One region of the Arthrobacter flavus genome, then DNA from elsewhere that is predicted to be linked to it. Evidence: riboswitches for the same ligand, from Rfam matches in the RefSeq annotation. Region 1 holds a riboswitch; the other holds the start of a gene.
What was found. A riboswitch is a leader RNA that binds a small molecule or an ion and turns the genes downstream of it on or off. The one in region 1 is predicted to bind S-adenosylmethionine.

Region 1 (7,236 bases):
GATCACCGACTCAGGCATCACCGCCGCTCAGCGGCGGTCCTTTGAAGACCACGGGACCACCGTCATCGTCGCGCCGAAGCTGGGTACCGAATAGCCCCAAGGATCGCCCACTAGGATGGCTGGCATGTCCACCGAGATACCCAAAGCGTCCACGACGCCGACGCCGGACGACGCCCACCGGGCGGTGCCCGGTCATCGTCGGCGAATCACCGCGGAGATAGCGATTGTGCTGGGGCTTTCGCTCGGACAATCGGCCGTCTACGCGGTGGTTAACCTGCTCGACAAGCTCAGCCAGGCACCCCTCGCCGCGCAGACCACCCGGCTGAATCCGGTCCTGAACGACCGCCAGTTCTTCGACCTCACTTACCAGTTGCTCGGGATCTTTTTCGCCCTGGTTCCCGTGTTCCTGGTGCTATTCCTGCTGACGGAGCCAGGAAAGTCGGCATTCCGTACCCTGGGATTCACCTTCAGCCGGCCGCGGGTCGATTTCGGCCTGGGGTTCGGCTTGGCGGCGGTGATCGGGGTCGGCACACTCGGCGTATATGCGGCAGGGCGTGCGCTGGGCATCACGACGGCAATCGAACCCGCCGCGCTCGACGCCTACTGGTGGACTGTGCCCGTCCTGATTCTTTCGGCGCTGCGTCATGCAGTGGTCGAAGAGGTCATTGTGGTCGGGTACCTGTTTCACCGGCTGAAACAGCTCGGCTGGTCAACGCCGGTCATCATCGTCACCAGTGCCCTGCTCCGGGGCAGCTACCACCTGTATCAGGGGTTTGGGCCGTTTATCGGCAATGTCCTCATGGGTCTGATTTTTGGGTACGCCTACACCAGGACCAAACGGGTGATGCCCCTGGTCATCGCCCACGCCCTGCTCGATATCGCCGGATTCGTGGGTTTCGCCCTCTTTGGATCGGCGATTGGGATCGGCGACTAGTCGCGTGGCGCCCTGTCGGCCGGTCGCGCGGCAGGGCGCTGCTAGATCTCCACCAGACCGTTGGTGGTCTGGAAGGTCACGGACATGATGCCGGGAGTGCCGTTGGGCGCCACCCATTGCACAACTACCTCATCGAGCGGCTCTGTCGCTGGCGTGCCCAACCATTCAGCGATCCTGTCAGGGGATCCTGCAATGGTCAGCGAATCGAGGCGGACTGTGGCGGGGCGGGCCTGTGAGGGGTGTAGCGCTTCAGTGCCGTCGTCCCAGCGCAACATGTAGGGGACCTGGGGGTCAGCGATCAGCCCCTTGATGCCGATCTGCTGCCAGGTGAGCTCCTGACCGTCAGGGAATTTACGGTTGCCAGGGACGGCGCTACGACCGAGGCGTTCCTCGAAGGGGGTCAGATCATCCACGGCAACACACCAGCCCATCCAGCCGCCGCCCGCCTCGGACCGGGCCCTGACTGCCTGACCGAAGGGAGCTTTGTCGGAGGCCGGGTGATTCAATACCTCAACAACTTCGAGGTATTGACCGTTCAGCAGCGGGAAAATCATGTTCCTGGTGCCGAAACGGGGATGCACACCGCCCTTCACCGGATCGACGCCGAGGGCATCGGCGATCCGCCCAGCAGTGGCTACGAGGCCGTCGGGTTCACAGGCATATGAGACATGGTCCAAGCGCATGGCCCTAGTTTGGCACTTTGTGATCTGTGTCTCGACTTAGGGTACCCTTATCAACGAGAAGGCGTCTCGCACCACCCCGGGCAGCCATCAAGACCGCGGGAAACAGTTGAATGAACAGGCCCAAGACGACGAGATAGACAAAAATATCGACGAGATCGATCGGGCGGATCCGCAGGGCGAGAGTTTATCGGGCTGCCGCGAGGCCGACTTGGGTCCTTTGGCCACGGACGTTCACATATTTGCGTCGAAGCTGCGTTGTCGGGTTATCTAGGAACAGGTCACGAGTGCCAGCACGGAGCGGATCACCCCGCTCCACCAAGCCCCGGCTAGCTGGACGGCAACCCTCCTTCGCGGTGGGGTGCCCCGGGTGACGACCAGGCGGCGGACAGGGTGTCCGGCGCAAGCGCGGATTCCGAGGTGGGCGATACCAGTGACAACTATTCACACCGCACAACAGGTCAAGGCCCCGGTGACACCTGACGGCGTCGTCCGTTCACAAGGCCTTGGCCCCTTCACGTGTGAAACCGGGGGGCACCTGCCCGAGATGACGCTCGCCTATGAAACCTGGGGCGCCCTCAACGAGGAGCGGTCCAACGCCGTCCTGATTCAGCATGCGCTGACCGGCAGCTCCCATGTTGCCCGCGGCGATTCGACCGAAGACGGCTGGTGGGACCAGCTGGTGGGCCCAGGAAAAACCATCGACACCAGCCGGTACTTTGTCGTGTCCATCAATATGCTCGGCGGCTGCTACGGATCCACCGGACCTGCGTCAGCGGGTCCCGACGGCGTCCCCTGGGGCTCCCGATTCCCCTACCTCACCGTCAGGGACTCGGTCCGTGCCGAGGCGCTCCTCGCTGATGCGCTCGGCATCGATCGATGGCACTCGGTGGTCGGCGGGTCACTCGGCGGCGCGAGGGCCCTTGAGTGGGCTCTGGTGTACCCGGAGCGGGTCGAACGCTGCGCAGTCATCGCCTGCACTGCCGCGAGCTCGGCAGAGCAGATTGCCTTCGGCCAGGCGCAGTTGCAGGCTATCCGGTTGGACCCGGGATTCGCCGCGGGCGACTACTACCCGGGACCAGGCCCGGTTGGCGGACTCGGGCTGGCTAGGCGCATTGCGCACATCACCTACCGGTCCGAGCCAGAGCTGGAGCACCGCTTCGGCCGGACGGCGCAGGGTGCTGAGACCCCCTTCGGCTCGTCGGACCCGGCAGCCCGTGGCAGATTTCAGGTCGAAAGCTACCTTGACCATCAGGCCAGCAAGCTGGTGGAGCGGTTCGACGCCAACAGCTATGTGGTCCTGACCGAAGCACTAATGGGGCACGATGCTGGCCGGGACCGCGGCCCCCTGCACCTGGCCTTGCGGGAGGCCACCGCCGAGTTCTTCATCGCAGCGGTTGACTCGGACCGGTTGTATCACCCCAGCCAGTCCCACACCCTGGCGCAGGCCTTGCCGGGTGAGGTGCCCGTGCACACGATCGTCTCACCGATCGGCCACGATGCCTTCCTGACCGAGATTCAGCAGCTCGATCAACGCCTGCGGGAAGCCTTCTACGGCGATCACTAGTGGGGGATTAGCCGCCGACGCCTGGGGGCATGCCGGGCCCAAAGATGGGAGCGGCGTCCGGCCTTTTTGCCAGCACACCGTCGCCCGAGGACTGGCGGCGGAGCCGGCGCAGCACCCAGGGAACGAAATACACCTTGGCCCATACCAGGTCCTCCGTGCGCGCCGCGCGCCAGCTCCGATGCGGCAGCGGTTGCGGGGCGAGCGGTGTCAGCGAATGCGGCACGGCGAGGGTTTCCAGCACCATCATGGCAATGGTGTGATGGCCCAGTGGGGAAAAGTGCAACCGGTCTCCATCCCACATTTGCGGGTTCACCAGTTGCCGGAGCGCCCACATGTCTGCGATCAGCGCGTCATGCCGGGCGGCGATAATGCGCAGGTTTTCGTTGAAAATCGCTGTCCTGGACCTGAAGTTTCCCAGCACCGACTCGCGCGCGTCGGGACCAGTGAACAGGACGACCGTCGCATGGTCAGCGCTGAGCGCCTCAACAGCACCGTCCAGCCTGGCCGCTAGCTGGTCCGGGTCGCCACCCGGCCGGATCAGGTCGTTGCCGCCAGCCGAGATGGTGACCAGGTCCGGCTTCAGGGCCAAAGCCGGCGCAACCTGCTGGTCTACGATCTGCTGCAGCAGCCGGCCCCGGACGGCGAGGTTGGCGTACGCGAAATCCTCCCGGCTCGTGCTGAGTTCTTCGGCGACCCGGTCAGCCCACCCCCTGTTGCCGCCCACGCTCTCGGGATTCGGATCTCCAATCCCCTCGGTGAATGAGTCACCGAGGGCAACATAGCGCGTCCACGGGTGGGGGATACTGTTCGCCACGCTGTTGTCGGGCGTGCTGTCGTTTGGGTCGGCCGGGGTGTCCGGCGTCAGGTACAGGTTCCGGTTCATCCTTCTATCCTGTTATAGACCGATACTGAACGCGACCCTTGGCGCGTGAAAGAATACGTCAATGACTCTTTCGGAATCACCTCACCTGCCAGTTGCCGATCGCACCACCGCGCCCGCCTGGGATCCTGTGGTCCTGTGGTCACGGCCCGCGGCGGAACGCGAGGGTACCGCCCTGCTCGTCATGTTCCACGGGCATCTTGCCAACGAGGAAGACCTCATGGGCTTGGTTGACCATCTGCCGCCCAACCTCACGGTCGCCTCCGTGCGTGGCCCCCACGCAATGGGGCCGGGGTTCACCTGGTTCCCCCTCGCCCAGGACACCGGATACTCGGTGGATCTCGTGACGGATACCGTCGCCAAGGTAGCCAGCTGGCTTGACTCGGTGAAAGCCGGCCATACCAGTGTGTCCCTGCTCGGCTTCTCCATGGGAATGGCCGTCGCTACCACCCTCCTGCGTCACCGCCCCCGCGACTTCACTGCCGTCGTCGGGCTCTCAGGGTTTGTGGTGCCCGCCGAGGGCAGCGAGTTTTTCAATGACGACGACGCCGCAGCGCACCCGGTGCCGCTCTTCTGGGGCCGCGATCAGGAGGATCCCGTGATCACGGCGGACCGGATTGAATTCACCCACCGTTGGGCTGTCGCGCATACAAACCTCACCAAGGTGCTGTATGCGGGCATCGCGCACAGCATCAGCATGCGTGAGCTTGCCCACGTCAAGGAATTCCTTGAGCTGACTGTCTTTGGGATTGAACCGCAGCCTAACCGCCGTTAGCCGTCTCACGGACGATGGTGACCGAGGCGCCATTGACGGTGACCACGTCGCCGGGATGGAGCTGGGCGCCGCGGCGCTCCTCGATAGCCCCGTTGACCTTCACGAGGCCGTTATCCACCAGCTCCTTGGCCTGCGCGCCATCCTCGGCCAGATTGGACAGCTTCAGCAACTGACCCAGCCTGATCATGTCATCAGTGATGGGGATGGTGTGGCCAACGGTCGGATCGCTTTCTGGGGATTCGTTCATGGCTCCATTCTGCCCGACCCTGCTGGTGTCAGCGGCATGGGTCCGAATCGTCAGTCGTTCGACTGGTCCCAGGACACGGGCCAGCCTGCCATAGGATCAATGGGTGTCATACCACCCCCGGCTTCCCCTGTTCCTCGGCCTGCTGCTTGCCGTCTCAGCCGGAGTGGCAATTCCCCTCCAGGGGAGAATCAACGGTGCCCTCGGGACACAGCTCAACGATGGGCTTGCTGCAGCGCTCGTCAGCTTCAGTACGGGCCTCGTCCTGATGGTGGTCATCACCCTCGTGCTGCCGCGGGGGCGGGCCGGCTTCCGGCAGATTATCCCCTCGGTGCGGGAGCGGCGGTTCCCGCCCGTTTATCTTGCCGCCGGCACCATCGGTGCGTTCTTTGTGTTCTCCCAATCCCTGACCATCGGTGTCCTGGGGGTGGCGCTCTTCACGGTTGCGGCAGTGATGGGCCAGACCCTCAGCGGCCTGCTCGCCGACCGTGCAGGCATCGGGCCGGCAGGGAAGCGGCCGCTGACCGTGATGCGGTTGATTGGCACGGCGCTCGCCGTCGCCGCTGTGGTGTGGGCGGTATCGCCCCGGTTCGGTGCCACCGGTGACCTGCACAGCTGGTTGATTCCGGTGCTCCTGCCGATCATGGCCGGGTTCCTCATCAGCTTCCAGCAGGCCATGAACGGTACCGCGTCGGTTCACTATGGGACCCCAATTATCGCCACCCTGATCAATTTCATCGCCGGAGCATCGGTCCTGCTGTTCGCCTGGCTGATCAAACTTCTGATCGCCGGACCGGGCGGAGCCCTGCCCACCGAGTGGTCGTACTACCTTGGGGGTCCGCTGGGATGCGTCTTCATCGGGCTGGGAGCGGTACTGGTCCGGAGCCTGGGCGTCCTGCTCACTGGGCTCGGTATGATCGCAGGCCAACTGGTCGGTTCCCTGGTGCTCGATCTGGTCTTCCCGACCCCGGGCACAGTGGTGGAACTTGCCACCGTGGCGGGGCCCATCCTCACCCTCGTCGCCATTGTGCTGACCACCTTGCCCTGGCCGAGGCGAGCCCTCCGGGTGCGTTGACCAGCGGACCCGCACACCCTGGATCCGGCAGTGGAGACACCTCGGTAGGCTAAGGTTGTACCTTCGATTCGAGCAGGCATCCAGCACCCTTTTGGCACCCCTCACCGGGATCAGTCAGGGGAACCATGAGCTGGAGCTCAGCCCTGCCGGACACCACCACGGACCGCACCCAGCGGCCTGTAGAAATGGAGAACCATCTTGGCCAAGAACCAGTCCGCACTCGACCCCATCATTTCCCTCGCGAAGCGCCGCGGGTTTGTCTTCCAGGCGGGGGAAATCTACGGCGGATCACGGTCGGCCTGGGACTACGGGCCCCTCGGCGCCGAGTTGAAGGAAAACATCAAGCGCCAGTGGTGGCAGTCGGTGGTGCGAGGGCGCGACGACGTCGTCGGCCTCGACTCCTCGGTGATCCTGCCCCGCAAGGTGTGGGAGGCCTCCGGCCATGTGGACGTCTTCAGCGACCCCCTGGTGGAGTGCCTGAGCTGCCACAAGCGGTACCGGGCCGACCACCTTGAGGAGGAGTACGAGGAAAAGAAAGGCCGGGCCCCCGAGAACGGCCTCAAGGACATTGCCTGCGCCAACTGCGGCACCCGTGGCGAATGGACCGAACCGCAGGAGTTCTCCGGCCTGCTGAAAACCTTCCTGGGCCCCGTCGCCAACGAGGAGGGGATGCATTATCTGCGTCCCGAGACCGCGCAGGGCATCTTCGTGAACTTCAACAACGTGCTCAACACGTCCCGGAAGAAGCCTCCGTTCGGAATCGGCCAGATCGGCAAGAGCTTCCGCAACGAAATCACCCCGGGCAACTTCATCTTCCGCACCCGCGAGTTCGAACAGATGGAAATGGAATTCTTCGTCGAGCCCGGCACCGACGACGAGTGGCACGAATACTGGATCAAGAACCGCCTCGACTGGTACACGGACCTGGGCATCAAGCCCGACAATCTGCGGCTGTTCGTGCACCCGCTGGAGAAGCTCAGCCACTACTCCAAGGGCACCACCGACATCGAATACCGGTTCGGCTTCCAGGGCTCCGAGTGGGGCGAGCTGGAAGGCATTGCGAACCGCACCGACTTTGACC
Region 2 (7,236 bases), on a different contig from region 1:
TCGCCGCTCTGGGCGTTCTGCTCTTCCTGCTGGGCCACTGCCTCGTCGTAGGCGGTGGTGAGCTCCTCCTCGGAGGGCGCGGAGTCCCCGGCCTCTTCCTGAATGAGCTGTTCCACCTGGACCTGAGTGGCGAGTTGGTCGTTGACTGTCGCCTCGTCCATGCCCTGCTCAGCGAGTGCTGTGTAGAACTCCTCGGCGGAACCAAGGCTGTTGGCTGCTACGAGCTCATCGAGTGCCGCGGTCGTTGCTTCCTCGCTTGCCTCGATCCCTCGTTCGCTGGCCTCCTGGACCAGCAGCTCCGTGCTGATCATTCCCTCGATGGTCTGGGTTTTGAGCTCATCCTGGTCGACGGCTTCCCCGGACATCTGTGACTGCATTACTGATGTCTCGTACTGGGCGGTGTAGACGGACTCGAAGTCCGCCTTGAGAATTTCGGTGCCGTTGACCAGAGCCACGACGTCGGGCACGCCTTCCAGATCGGCGTCGGCGATCTCGGGGGCCGCTTCGGGCGCGCCACTCTCACTGGCGGGGGCCTGCGACGTCTCGGATCCCGACTCGCTGCCGTCTTCGGGGGTGCCGCATGCCGACACCACCGAGACAATTCCGGCCAAGGCAATACTCAGTAACAACTTTTTCCGCACAATATTCTCCTGCCAGATAGATAACCAACCTGCGAAGGTATCAGCTCTCTATGAGCGTTAGCTGGGCGTCACCGTTCGTTGGTGGGGTCGCACTGTCGGGGGTCGCACTGTTGGGACCGCACTGTTGGGACCGGGCCCGGACTACCAGCCCCAGGTGCCGGGCGCGCCTTTGAAAGGCCCGACAATGCGGCTGGTGATCCAGCCGCCGTAGAAGTCGCCCTCCTGCGCCTTGACCACTTCACCGTCAATAAGACAGCGGTCCATTGCTCCCGGATAGATCGCTACCCGGGTCTGCAACGCCTCGAAGCCGGGGGTGGGTGTTGGGTAGGTCCACCCGGCGCGCGGCGCACGGCGCTGCCCGCTGACGACGTCGTAATACGCAGCCATCCCCTTGTACTCGCACAATGACGAGCCCTCCGCCGGAGCCAGGGCGCCCGCGATGAAGTCGTCGAACGGCACGTAGTACACCGGCGGATGGCTGGTTTCCAGGACCCGGACCGAATTGGTGCTGTCGGCGATCACCACACCGCCGAACTCGATCAGCACCCGCTCGACGGTGGTTTCCAGCCGCGGGGGCCTTGGGTAGTCCCACACGGATTCCTGGCCAGGGCCGGGGACGATAGGTTGCAGTGTCATAACCCAACCATAAGACGTGCAGGCATTCGGTAGGCTGTGAGGGCACCTATTTCATGACTGAAAGCGGCGACAATGAAGATCAGCGTTGGGCAGTTCCGACCGGGCGGTAGCGTCCCGGACAACCTCAAGACCATGCGTGGCCTTGCCGAACAGGCGCGGTCCGACGGATCCGAGCTGATCGTCTTTCCCGAGGAATCCATGTTTTCCATCGGTAAAGTGGAGGGTTCGCTTGCGGCTGCCGTCGACGAAAACTGGTCGACCTTTGTGCAGCAGCTCTCCTTCATCGCCGTCGAGCTCGGCATCGCTATTGTGGCCGGCGGGTACGAGGGAAGCGGCGAAGACCGTCCCTACAACACGCTGGTCCTGGTGGATGCCACCGGCAAAATTGTTGACACCTACCGCAAGCTTCACCTCTACGACGCGTTCAGCTATCAGGAGTCCACCCGGATCAAACCCGGCGACGGCGGCATCAAGGTGGTCACGATCGGTGACCTGTCGGTGGGGCTTCTGACCTGCTACGACATCCGCTTCCCGGAACAGGCGCGGGCCCTCGCCGACCGCGGAGCGGATCTGATCCTGGTGCCAGCCGCGTGGTTCAAGGGCGATCACAAGGTGGATCACTGGGAAACGCTGCTGAAGGCCCGAGCTATCGAGAACACCGTCTGGATCGCGGCGGCCGGCACCTCAAGCGGGCACACCATCGGTCATTCGGCGATCCTCGATCCGATGGGAATACCGCAGGTCTCCCTCACCGACGAGGAAGAGGGAGTGGTCACCACCAACGTGTCACGCCGTCGGATCGCCGACGTCCGCGAGTTCCTGCCCGTGCTGAAGAACCGCCGATTCGCGCGCAATGAGGAAATCGTCGAGTCTCACTAGCGCCTCCCGACCTACCGGCGACTCGAGTCCCGCTGGCGCGCCCCCGACTTGCCTACCCTGGCGCAGAGAAACGGCCCCGAGCCCAAGAATGGCCGGTTCCAACCGGCGGATCTGGGCCTCGCGGCCGTTTCTGCGGGATCCTACGAAAGTTCGCGGCGTGTTTGCGGGGCTACGCGGTGACTTGCCGTTTCGAGGAGATCACTCCGGTGTTGAAGCCGGCCAGATTCAGGCCACCGTGGAACCGCGCGTGCTCAATCTTGAGGCAGCGGTCCATCACCACGTTGAGGCCAGCCTCCTCGGCGTCGTGGGCGACGTCCTCATGCCAGGACCCCAACTGCAGCCACAGCGTTTTCGCGCCAACGGCTTTTATCTCCTCCAGGACGCTGGGCAAGTCATCGTGCTTACGGAACACATCGACGATGTCGGGGACTTCCGGCAGGTCGGCCAGGGACGCGTACACGGGCTGCCCCAGAATCTCTTTCGCCACCGGGTTCACGAAGTACAGGCGGTAAGGCGCCGACGACTGCAGGTAGGTGGCGACGAAGTACGACGCGCGGGAGGGTTTATCCGACGCCCCGATGATCGCCACCGACTTGGCATGACGCAGGAGCGAGAGTCGTTCGGGGGCAGACGGGCCCTCCCAGGTCCGTGCCGTTTCCAGATCGGCGCTCATGCAGTCACTCCCTCGTGCGGTGTAGGTGTCGTCCCCTTTGGGTTTGCAGTGGCAAGGTCCAGTGCCTGGTCGATGTCCCACAGGATATCGTCCAGATCCTCGAGTCCGATCGAAATCCTCACCAGATCCTCGGGGACACCCGCCGTGACCAGCTGCTCGGCGGAGAGCTGCTGATGCGTCGTCGACCCGGGGTGGATGACCAGGGTGCGGGCATCGCCCACGTTGGCCAGGTGTGAGGCCAGCTGCAGCGACTCGATGAACGTCTGCCCCGCCACGCGGCCGCCCTTCACCCCAAAGCTGAACACCGAGCCGGGGCCTTGCGGCAGATACTTGGCCGCCCTCTCGAAATGCCGATGCGAGGGCAGCCCCGCATAGTTGACGTACTCCACCCGCGGATCGTTCTCCAGCCACTCGGCGACCGCCTGCGCGTTCGAGAGGTGTTCATCCATCCGCTGGGCCAGCGTCTCGACCCCCTGAAGCAGCTGGAACGCGGACATGGGGGACAGCGACGGGCCGATGTCCCGCAGCTGCTCGGTGCGCAACTTGGTCAGGAAGCCGTACTCGCCGAAGTTGGCCCACCACTGGATATTGCCGTAGGACGGGACCGGCTCGGTCATGGTGGGGAATCGGCCATTACCCCAGTTGAAGGTTCCAGCTTCGACGACGACGCCGCCCAGGGTGGTCCCGTGCCCGCCGATGAACTTCGTCGCGGAGTGGATCACAATGTCGGCCCCGTGCTCGATGGGTCGGATCAGGTAGGGGGTGCTCAGGGTGGAGTCGATGATCAGTGGGACACCGGCGTCGTGGGCGATCTTCGCCAGCCCCTGGATGTCGGCGATTTCCCCCGAGGGGTTCGCGATTACCTCGGCGTACACGGCCTTTGTGTTGTCCTGGATGGCCGCAGCATAGTCAGCGGGATCAGTACCGGGGACGAAGGTTGTGTCGATGCCGAACCGGCGCAACGTCACGTCGAGCTGGGTGACGGTGCCGCCGTACAGCTGCGACGCGGCGACAATATGGTCCCCTGCCTGGCAGAGCGCAGCGAAGGTGATGAATTCGGCGCTCATGCCCGACGCCGTCGCGACCGCCCCGATGCCACCCTCCAGGGAAGCGATCCGCTCCTCGAAGGCGGCGACCGTGGGGTTGCCGATCCGTGAGTAGATGTTGCCGTACTTTTGGAGCGCGAAGAGGTTGGCGGCGTCGTTCGTGTCCTTGAACACGAACGACGTCGTCTGGTAAATGGGGACGGCCCGGGCACCATGTGCCGAGTCGGGGGTGCCACCCGCGTGAAGAGCGCGTGTGCGGAAACCGAAGCTGCGATCAGCCATCAGACACCTGCCTTAATCTGGTTGTCAACATTGAAATCTAGGCCCGCTTTACGGGCGAGGTCCGCCTCAAGTTCGCGGACAATGGGGAGGATGTCTTTGCCGAAGGCTTCGACCTCCTCCTGAAAGTGCAGGTAGCAGGTCAGCATCAGGTTCACGCCGATCTTCTTGTACTCGACGATCCGTTCCGCAACCTGCTCGGGGGTGCCGATCAGCTGGGTTTTGAAGCCGTCGTTGTATTGGATCAGGTCCTCGAAGGACGAGTCCGCCCACATGCCCTTGCCATCCTTGGTCGAGGCCCCAGCCTCCTGGACCGCGCTGCGGAACCCTTCCACCGCCGGTTTGTGCGCCTTGGCCACAATCTCCCGGAGGGTCTCGCGGGCTTCTTTCTCGGTGTCGCGGGCAATCACAAAACCGTTGAGTCCGAACCGGGGGTGGCGGCCGACGTCGGCGGCTGAGGCCTGCACACCGGCGATGTTCTCCTTGAACCCCTCAAGGTCTTTCCCATTGGAGAAGTACCAGTCGGCCACCCGGCCGGCAGTGGCCTGCGCGGCGGTGGAGTTTCCCCCGAAGAAGACTTCGGGGTGCGGCCGCCCGGGCACGTCAACCGGTGGCGGGTTGAGGGTGAAGTCGGTGATGTTGTAATACTTGCCGGACTGCGAGAAGTTCTGCTCTGTCCAGAGGCCGCGGAGGATCCTGATGAACTCCTCGGTGCGGACGTAGCGTTCGTCGTGCTCCAGCCAGGGGAGACCGAAACCGGTGAACTCGCTTTTCAACCAGCCCGACACAATGTTCACGGCCGCTCGACCACCGGAAATGTGGTCGGCGGTGATGATGAACTTCGCGAGGACACCGGGCTGCCACATGCCCGGATGGACGGCGGCGATCACTTTCAGCTTCTCGGTCGCGCCGAGCAGGGCCAGCGAGAACGACGTCGCCTCGTGCTGCTTGTCCGCCCCGTAGCTCGCCGCATACCGGGTCTGCGAGAGGGCGTACTCGAAGCCGGCGTTCTCGGCGATGCGGGCCAGCTTCTTGTTGTACTCGAAATCCCAGCTGGTGCGCTGCTCAATGGTGGAGACCACCAGGCCGCCGCTCACATTGGGAACCCAGTACGCGAACTTCAGGGGTTGGGAAAGGTCAATAGCCATAGTGATCCTCCATCGTGCCTGGCATTAGCACCCTAATGTCACTGCCGTAGGCAGTGGCCAGGGTTGCTGCGGTGTCAATGAGCCAGATCTCTCAACCGCTCGGGATGGTCTCCACCAGTGTGACAGCACCACCCCCGTGGGCCAACATTGTTGCTCTCCGTTGCAGCAGGTGGAAGCCCTTTTAGAGCTGGCGGCGGACGCCCGCCTCCCGGGCAATCCCTTCGACCTGTTCACCCATGTCGTCGGCCAGCGGTTTGGTGCCCGATCCGCGGCGCAGCAGCGGGAGATGGAACGGCCCGCCGGCTTCCTCCGTTTCGAAGCCGATTGCCGCGTAGATCGCCAGCGCACCGAGGGCGAACCCAAAGATTCCGGCGGCGGTTTCCCACCCGTCCGAGCCGGTCAGGTGGGCGACGCCGGTGATAGCGAACCGCAGCGCGGAACCAGCGAGCACTGCTGCAGCCACCAGTTTGCCTTTCGCGCCCAGGATCGGTGCCAGCATGGCCAGCGCCGCGGTAATCAGCAGCACCCCGAGCGCGGAAATCGATGCGCCGTCCGGGGTGACCAGCATCGCCACCGCGATCAGCGCCCAGGTGCCGGCGACCATGGCCATCCCTGTCCCGGCAATCGGATCGCGGGCACCGAAGCCGATGATTGAGGAGAACAATTGCAGCGGCACCGTGAGCACCAGGATCCCCAGCGCAACGATCTGTTCCTCCTGGGTCGGAATAATCCCCAATTGCAGTGCGCTGACGCCGATGGTCGCCACGGCCAGCGCCATGAACGCCAGGGGGAGGGGTGTTCCGGTGGGCCGGAGCACAATCCGGGTGATCGCCAGCCGTTCCTCGCGCCGCCCCTGTTCATCCTCGTCAACGCTCATGTTCTCACCCGATCACACGCGCGGTATCAGCGCAAACGCTTCCTCCTGGGGGATCGATGCCCGGAAGGGTGAGCAACCTGGACAGTGCGGGTCAACCTGGACATTCGTGAGGGACATGGTGACCACCGATGTCCAGGTTGCTCACCGGAAGGAGGCGCGGGTCGCTGCGCGCAGCTACGGGTCGCTGCGTGCAGCGAGTACCGCCGCGATACCGGGCACGCACCCCTCGTTCTGCAGCGACGTGGTGTCACCGAGGGCCGTGTTTTCGTACAGCTGGGTCAGGAGCCGGCGCATGATCTTGCCGGACCGGGTCTTGGGAACGTCGTCGACGACGACGACGGCGGCCGGTTTCGCGATCGGTCCGATCACGGTTGCGACGTGGTCCCGCAGCACCCGGACCACGTCCGCCCCGTCGGTCGGATCGGTGCCGGCCGAGGGGGACAGGACCACGAACGCTGCGATGGCGTGACCGGTCCGGGGATCGGAGACCGGGCAGACTCCCGCCTCGACCACCCACGGGTGGGCGACCAGGGCCGATTCGATTTCGATGGTCGAGAGCCGGTGCCCGGACACGTTGAGCACGTCGTCCACCCGCCCCAGGATCCAGGTGTCGCCGTCGTCGTCATACCTCGCGCCGTCCCCGGCGAGGAACCAGCCCTGGGTGGCGAACTTCCGCCAGTAGGAATCGAGGTAGCGCTGCGGGTCACCCCAGACAGTGCGGGCCATCGCCGGACCGGTGCGGTCCACCACGATCAGGCCCTGCTCGCCGGCCGGTGCCGGGTTCCCGGCGTCGTCGACAATCCGGGTGCTGACACCGGGCAGTGCGCGGGAGGCGCAGCCCGGCTTGAACGAGGGGTCGGTCGGGCGGGGGGAGAGGATGGTCGCGCCGGTCTCGGACTGCCACCAGGTATCCACCACGGGTGCGGTGCCCGCTCCGAGGTGTTCCCGGAACCAGCGCCATGCCTCGGGGTTGGTGGCTTCGCCGACGGTGCCGAGCAGCCGGATGGAGGACAGGTCGTAGCTGGCTGGCACGCCGTCCGGGAACCAGCCCATCAGG

Region 2: linked by a shared signal. The riboswitch ahead of sfnG (dimethylsulfone monooxygenase SfnG) and the one ahead of metX (homoserine O-acetyltransferase MetX) in region 1 are both predicted to bind S-adenosylmethionine.

The regions. Positions count from the first base shown of each region.
Region 1 covers NZ_BAAAIJ010000032.1:275,552-282,787, forward strand. The annotation lists gene ABD059_RS08835 (DeoR/GlpR family DNA-binding transcription regulator) at 1-94, shown strand, start outside; gene ABD059_RS08840 (CPBP family intramembrane glutamic endopeptidase) at 125-934, shown strand; gene ABD059_RS08845 (VOC family protein) at 976-1,617, opposite strand; SAM riboswitch class IV at 1,894-2,029, shown strand; gene metX (homoserine O-acetyltransferase MetX) at 2,048-3,181, shown strand; gene ABD059_RS08855 (SGNH/GDSL hydrolase family protein) at 3,189-4,064, opposite strand; gene ABD059_RS08860 (alpha/beta hydrolase) at 4,126-4,836, shown strand; gene ABD059_RS08865 (RNA-binding S4 domain-containing protein) at 4,823-5,083, opposite strand; gene ABD059_RS08870 (DMT family transporter) at 5,187-6,155, shown strand; gene ABD059_RS08875 (glycine--tRNA ligase) at 6,354-7,236, shown strand, end outside.
Region 2 covers NZ_BAAAIJ010000001.1:47,951-55,186, forward strand. The annotation lists gene ABD059_RS00255 (SurA N-terminal domain-containing protein) at 1-641, opposite strand, end outside; gene ABD059_RS00260 (DUF427 domain-containing protein) at 783-1,277, opposite strand; gene ABD059_RS00265 (carbon-nitrogen hydrolase family protein) at 1,350-2,156, shown strand; gene ABD059_RS00270 (CoA-binding protein) at 2,326-2,829, opposite strand; gene ABD059_RS00275 (O-acetylhomoserine aminocarboxypropyltransferase/cysteine synthase family protein) at 2,826-4,157, opposite strand; gene sfnG (dimethylsulfone monooxygenase SfnG) at 4,157-5,302, opposite strand; SAM riboswitch class I at 5,309-5,413, opposite strand; gene ABD059_RS00285 (acetate uptake transporter family protein) at 5,484-6,179, opposite strand; gene acs (acetate--CoA ligase) at 6,354-7,236, opposite strand, start outside.